Regions from separate parts of the Ensifer sp. Root954 genome, predicted to be linked through region 2. Evidence: riboswitches for the same ligand, from Rfam matches in the RefSeq annotation. Region 2 holds a riboswitch; the other holds the start of a gene.
The links. A riboswitch is a leader RNA that binds a small molecule or an ion and turns the genes downstream of it on or off. The one in region 2 is predicted to bind FMN.
Positions count from the first base shown of each region.

Region 1 (3,403 bases), on a different contig from region 2:
CACATCGCCGAGCGCTACGGGCTGCTCGCGATCATCGCGCTTGGGGAAGGGGTGGTCGGCACGGTCGCCTCAATCTCCGCCGTGGTCGAAGGGCAGGGCTGGAACCTCGATGTCGCGCTCGTCTGCCTCGCCGGTACGGGGCTCACCTTCGGCATGTGGTGGATCTATTTTCTGCTGCCGAGCGCCGAGATCCTGCACCGGCACCGTCAAAAACGCTCCTTCGTCTGGGGCTACGGCCACATGCCGATCTTCGCCTCGATCGTCGCGACTGGCGCCGGCCTGCATGTGGCGGCCTATTACATCGAGCACAAGGCGCATATCGGCTCGGTCGCAACGGTGCTGACCGTTGCGGTGCCCGTCGCGTGCTACATCGGGCTGCTCTATGCGATGTACGCCTATCTTATGCAGCAGGTGGAGCAGTTGCATCTCTGGCTGCTCGCGGGCACGGCAGTGGTGCTGGCCGCGTCAGTGGTCGCGGCCATGGCCGGGCTCGACATGGCCAAGTGCCTGATCATCCTGATGCTCGCGCCCGTCGTCACCATCGTCGGCTACGAGGTGGCGGGGCACCGGCACCGCGTGGCGGCACTGGATCGCAGCCTGCGCAAGAACGAGGCTGCGCATTGATTTTGCGAGTCGAAACAGCGCGTTGCCGGCTCAAGCTGGTGAGCCGATTCAGGTGGTTCAGAGGTTGATTCAAGCGCAGCGTTCGGCGCTGTTCGCCCCTGCCGCTGCCCCCTCACGCTAGCCTTCTCCCCGCAGGCGGGGAGAGGGAACGAGAACTGCCTCGGAGTTTGTGATGGACCCGGGTGGAAGGCCGTTCTCGGTAGCCCCGGGGAGAGAGTTTGCGCGACAAGGGTGCCGCTTGTGTCCTTCTCCCCGCCCGCGGGGAGAAGGTGGCCGGCAGGCCGGATGAGGGGCATTCCCCTCACCGGGCGGATGAGGGGCAAGCCTTCACCGGGCGGATGAGGGGCGAGCCAACCTCAACCGCATCTCGCCGATCAGGCGTTGACGAGCGCCAGCTTGGCGCGGGCATCGAGGATCTGGGCGCAGGCGTTGGCCGCCTCCGTACCCTTGGTAACGAAGTGCTCGCGGAAGAAGGCGATCAGCGGTTCGCTTTCCTGGAAATTGTGCGGCGTCAGTACGGCGGAAAGCACCGGCACATTGGTGTCGAGTTGCACGCGCATCATGCCGTCGAGCACGGTGCCGGCGACGAAATCGTGGCGGTAGATGCCGCCGTCGACGACGAAGGCGGTGCCGAGGATCGCGGCATAGCGGCCGGTCTTGGCCAGCGTCTGCGCATGCAGCGGGATTTCGAGCGCGCCGGGCACGTCGAAGATCTCGACGTCGGCTGCCGAGCCGCCAAGCTTCGTCCATTGCGTGACGAAGGCATCGACGCAGCGGTCGACGATATCGGCATGCCAGCGGGCACGAACGATCGCGATCTTGGCGGCGGGGTGGGAAAGAATGGTCATGGTCTCAAGCCTTTCAGGGTTTGGCGTTTTCCAATGATCCCGTCGGGCGAACATGCATGCGCGCGAGGTCCCGTCGCGGGGACCCACGTTGCTGCTTGCTCTCTTCCATCCGGACTGTGACCGTCGGCTCCGGAATCTGACCGGATCTGCTGACCCTCAGGGTGAAACCCTGAGGCGCTCGCGGGCTTCGGCCTTTCGGCCGCTACCGCCGGTGGGGAATTTCACCCCGCCCTGAGAACAACGCGACTATATAGCGCGACCGCGCGCGGTCAAACGCACGGTGCGACGAAAATGCCGGAAATCACGACAGATTTTTCCAGTGTTTGGAGCCATCGGAAGAAATCGTTCCGATGGCTTCCAATCCGCTTACTCGCGGATGACCAAGAGGTCCTTGGCGGCAAAGCGCAGTGTGACGTTGTCGCCGGAAACCGGCGGGGCCACACCCGGATTGTTGAACATGTCGAAGGAGATGACGTCGCCGCCGACGCGAAGGCGCGTGCGGATGACCGAGCCGAGGAAGCTCGTCGAGACGACCTCGCCGGCGAGCGACGTGTCGCCCGTGGCGCCCTCGGCGATCGAGCCCGCTTCGGGACGAAGCGCCAGCGATATGCTGTCGCCGCCCTTCATGCCGGCAATCGGATCCTTCAGCGCGATCTGCTGGTTGCCGATCGTGACGGCACCCGCGGCCGGGTCCGCGACCTTGCCTTCGATGATGCTGAGCGTGCCGACGAAGGAGGCGACGAAACGCGTTGACGGCGTGTTGTAGATCTCGAAGGGGGTGCCGATCTGGTCGGCGCGGCCGGCATTCATGACGACGATGCGATCGGAGATCGACAGCGCTTCTTCCTGGTCATGGGTCACGAACACGGTGGTGATGCCGAGCTGTTGCTGGATCTGCCGGATTTCCTCGCGCAGCGACACGCGGATCTTGGCGTCGAGCGCCGACAGCGGCTCGTCGAGCAGCAGCACCTGCGGCTTGACCGCAATGGCGCGGGCAAGCGCAACGCGCTGCTGCTGGCCGCCGGAGAGCTGGTAGGGGAAGCGGTCCGCCAGGTGCTCGAGCTTGATCAGCCCGAGCATCTGCTTCACCCTCGCGTCGATCTCCGACTTGTCTGTACCTGCGACCTTGAGGCCGAAGGCGACGTTGTCATGCACGTTCATGTTGGGAAACAGCGCATAGGCCTGGAACACCATGCCGATGTTGCGCTGGTTGGGCTTCAGCGAGTTCTGGTCGCGGCCGTTGATGACGATCTTGCCGCTGGTCGGGCTTTCGAAGCCGGCGATCATGCGCAGGACCGTGGTCTTGCCGCAGCCCGATGGTCCGAGGAACGAGACGAACTCGCCCTTTTCGATGTCCATGTTGAAATCGTGCACGACGTGAACCGGGCCGAAGGACTTCTTGATGCTGGTGAGTGACAGGAAACTCATGGGTGCGGTCCTCAGGCCTTAGGAGGCGCGCTTTTTTGAAAGCGCGAGACGAGCTGGATGAGGCCGAGGCAGCCCCAGGTGATGCCGAATGCAATGACGGCGAGTGCGGCCGGTTCATAGGCGCGGTTGGCGCCCAGGAGCTGCATGTAGGGGCCGAAAGCCGGGCGGTTGAGCAAGGCCGCCATGGTGAACTCGCCGATGACGATGGCAAAGGTCAGGAAGGCGCCCGAGAGCACGGCGACGAGCACGTTCGGCAGAATGATCTTGGCAAGGATCGTCGTCCATCCGGCGCCGAGGCTTTGGGCGGCCTCGGTCAAGGTGGCGACGTCGATGGTGCGAAGGCCCGTGTCGACTGCGCGGTACATGTAGGGTAGCGCAAGCGTCGCATAGCCGAACATCAGGAGGATGTTGGTGCCGGTGAGCGAGCCCGTCAACGGCAGCCAGCTCGAGGTGTTGTAGAGCCGGATGTACCCGAAGACGATGACGATCGCTGGGATGACCAG
Region 1 covers NZ_LMJM01000025.1:118,215-121,617, forward strand. Annotated here, with positions in the region: gene ASE71_RS19825 (low temperature requirement protein A) at 1-624, shown strand, start outside; gene ASE71_RS19830 (6,7-dimethyl-8-ribityllumazine synthase) at 999-1,472, opposite strand; FMN riboswitch at 1,566-1,715, opposite strand; gene ASE71_RS19835 (ABC transporter ATP-binding protein) at 1,839-2,900, opposite strand; gene ASE71_RS19840 (ABC transporter permease) at 2,912-3,403, opposite strand, start outside.
Region 1: it holds a riboswitch for FMN, as region 2 does, so the genes downstream of both, ASE71_RS19830 (6,7-dimethyl-8-ribityllumazine synthase) here and ASE71_RS17440 (DMT family transporter) in region 2, are expected to answer to the same signal.

Region 2 (3,403 bases):
GGCCCGGCTGCTCGTCCTTGAAGGCAATCGCGCCGTTGCGCTTGGTGTCGATGTTCTTGAGGTCGACCGTGCCGGCAGAGAAATGCGTCTTCACCGTTCCCGTCTTGCCGTCGATGATGACGATGTGGTTGTTCTCCTGCAGCGTCAGCGCGATCTCGTCCTTGCCGTTGAAGGAAACGAATTCCGGCTCCGGGTCTTCACCGGCGATTTCGGCAAGACCGGTCAGCGTCACGCGCTTCAGCGAACCGCAATCGGCAACACCATCCTTCAAAGACAAGATGACGAGGTCGCCGGCCGGCATCTGCGGGATCTTGCCGTCGTTCAGCTCTTCATCGCGCTCGTTCTCGATGGCGATGGCCGCCAGCGTGCGGTCCTTGTTGACGGCGATCGAATCCGGCTGGCCGCCGAGATCGCAGGTCGCATCGACTTTCTTCGAGGCCAGATCGACGATCGCAAGAAGCCCCGAAGGCTTGACGAAGCTTTCGCGCGTGTTGACCGCGACGAGTGCCTTTGCACCGGCGATGGTGACCGAGGTCGGCTCGCCGTCAAAAGAGACCGTGCCGGCTGCCTTCGGCGCCTTGGCATCGGTGATGTCGATCAGGCCGACGCGCTTGCCGGGGCTGTCGGAATAGACAAGCGTGTTGCCGTCTTCGCTGGCCGTGATGATTTCGGCAGATGTCAGCGCCTTGCGCGCATCGCCTTCCGGCAGGTTATCGGCAACAGCAAAGGATGCAATGCGGTTGAAGACGGGCTCGGCCGCCGCAGGAAATGCTGCGGATGCAAGAAGAACGGCCGCAAGCGCGGTCACGCGCGAAGTGATGGTCATGAAATCCCCCATGTGCGAACACTGAAAACATGGGGGTTCTGCGCGATGCCGATGACAGCCGAATGACAACGCTTGGGTTTTACACCGTTCCGGTTGCAGGCGCGGCGCGCTCGCGCCGCATCTCGTTGCGCATGATGAACAGCGAGGCGCCAAGGATCAGCACTGCGCCGACCCAAAGATATCCTGTCGGCGCGTAACCGAAGACCAGCCAGCCCGCAAAGACGTTAAGCGGCAGCTTCAGATCGTCGAAGGGCTGCACGTAGGCAGCGTCGGCAACAGTATAGGCGAGCGTCAGCAGATATTGTGCGACTACGGTCAGTATCCCGGCGAGCAGCAGGAAGCCGAGTGCTGTCCCATCCGGCATGGTGAAGCCGGCCGAAAGCGCGATGGCGCCGTTGATCGGCGTCAGAAGCACAAGCAGCCATACGGTGATCGTTTCGGGGCGCTCGAGACTTGTGAGGCTCTTGGTGATGAGCGACGAAGCGCCCCACAACAGCGCCGACAGGATCGGCAAAAGGGCGGCCCAGCTGAAGCTGTCCGACCACGGTTCGAGAATAATCATCGCCCCGGCGAAACCGACCGCGGTTGCGGCCCAACGCGCCGCGCCGACGCGTTCGCCGAGAAACAGGCGGGCGCCGAGGATGATGAAGAACGGCGAGGTCATGACCAGCGCGATCGCCTGCCAGATCGGCACGTGCGCCAGACCGGAGACCCAGGCCCCCACACCGAAGGCGGCCAACACCACGCGCGCGACGTGACGCCAGGGATAGTCGGTGCGCATGGCCGACAGCCCGACGCGTCGCAGAAACGGCAGTGAGAAGAGGAAGGCGAAGGCATATTGCCAGAACGCCATGGCGGTGGCTGGAAAACCGAGCTTCATCGTCAGCCATTGGGTGACGACATTGAGGCCGGCGAAAGCGATCCCGGCCAACACCATGAAGCCGGCTCCGGCCATGGCGCGCGAGGAGGAAAAGCCGAGGGAAGTCTGATTCATGTCATGCACCCTGAAAGCGGACCAAACACAAATCAGGACGCATGAGCGCACGGCACGACGCCGGGCATCCCTGCCCTTCGTGCCAGCGACCATTCTCTTTCATCCGGACTATGACCGTCGGCTCCGGAGTTGCACCGGATCTGCTGACCCTCTCCCCAAAAATCGAGGAAAGGCGCTCGCGGGCTTGGGCCACCTTCGCGCGTCTCCAAGACGCCGCGCTGTCATGCCCTTACCGCCGGTGGGGACTTTCACCCCGCCCTGAGAATGGGCAAGCCCTAGAGCAAATGACGGACACCCGCAAGGGCTGCCCCCAAAATGCGAAAGGGTCCGGCTTGCGCCGAACCCTCGAATACCTGGACTGCCGGCCTCGTGTCCGGCCGCCAAGCAAATCTCATCAGCCGTTGACGGCATCCTTCAGGCCCTTGCCGGCCGTGAACTTCGGCACGTTGCGTGCCGGGATGTCAACTTCCGCACCCGTGGACGGGTTACGGCCCTTCGAGGCTTCGCGGCGCGAAACCGAGAAGTTGCCGAAGCCGACCAGGCGAATGTCGCCGCCGTTCTTCAGCTCAGCCTGGATGGTCTCGAAAACTGCATCAACTGCAGAAGATGCGTCGGTCTTGGAAAGTCCGGCCTTCTCAGCAACGGCAGACACGAGCTCATTTTTGTTCATGTTTCCACCCCTTTCAGATTGGTTCGAAACGACTGTGTTTTAAGGCGCGGCGGCTTGCGCTTCGCCCGCGTCTTGCCTTTCCCAATTGCGCCTAATCCCTTGGAATGCAAGGCTTGCAGGGCGCTTTTACAACAAAAAAGACCGGCCAATGGCCGGTCTTCCCAATTTTTCTGCAAAATGAGCGCCGCGCGAGCCGGCTGCACCCATTTTCAAGCGCCCGTCAGTGGGCGACGGAGGAGCCTGCTTCGTCCTGCGAATCAACCGGTGCTACGGTTGCCGGCTCGTTTGCCGGGTCCCAATCGATCGGTTCCGGCATGCGCACCAGAGCGTGTTCGAGCACCTCGCCCACCCGCGAAACCGGGATGATTTCGAGCGCGTTCTTCACGTTGTCCGGGATCTCGGCGAGATCCTTGGCGTTCTCTTCCGGGATCAGCACCTTCTTGATGCCGCCCCGCAGCGCTGCCAGCAGCTTCTCCTTCAGACCGCCGATCGGCAGCACGCGGCCGCGCAGCGTGATCTCGCCGGTCATTGCGACATCCTTGGAGATCGGGATGCCGGTCATGATCGACACGATCGTGGTTGCCATCGCGACGCCGGCCGACGGGCCATCCTTCGGCGTCGCACCTTCCGGTACGTGCACGTGGATGTCACGCTTGTCGAACAGCGGCGGTTCGATGCCGAAGTCGATTGCGCGCGAGCGGACATAAGAAGCCGCCGCGGAAATCGATTCCTTCATCACGTCGCGCAGGTTGCCGGTGACGGTCATGCGGCCCTTGCCGGGCATCATGACGCCTTCGATCGTCAGAAGCTCGCCGCCGACCTCAGTCCATGCGAGACCGGTGACAACACCGATCTGATCGTCACGTTCGGCTTCGCCGTGGCGGAAGCGCGGAACGCCCAGATAGTCGTTGAT
Region 2 covers NZ_LMJM01000023.1:699,814-703,216, reverse strand. Annotated here, with positions in the region: gene ASE71_RS17445 (esterase-like activity of phytase family protein) at 1-838, opposite strand, end outside; gene ASE71_RS17440 (DMT family transporter) at 906-1,820, opposite strand; FMN riboswitch at 1,908-2,090, opposite strand; gene hupB (DNA-binding protein HupB) at 2,215-2,490, opposite strand; gene lon (endopeptidase La) at 2,711-3,403, opposite strand, start outside.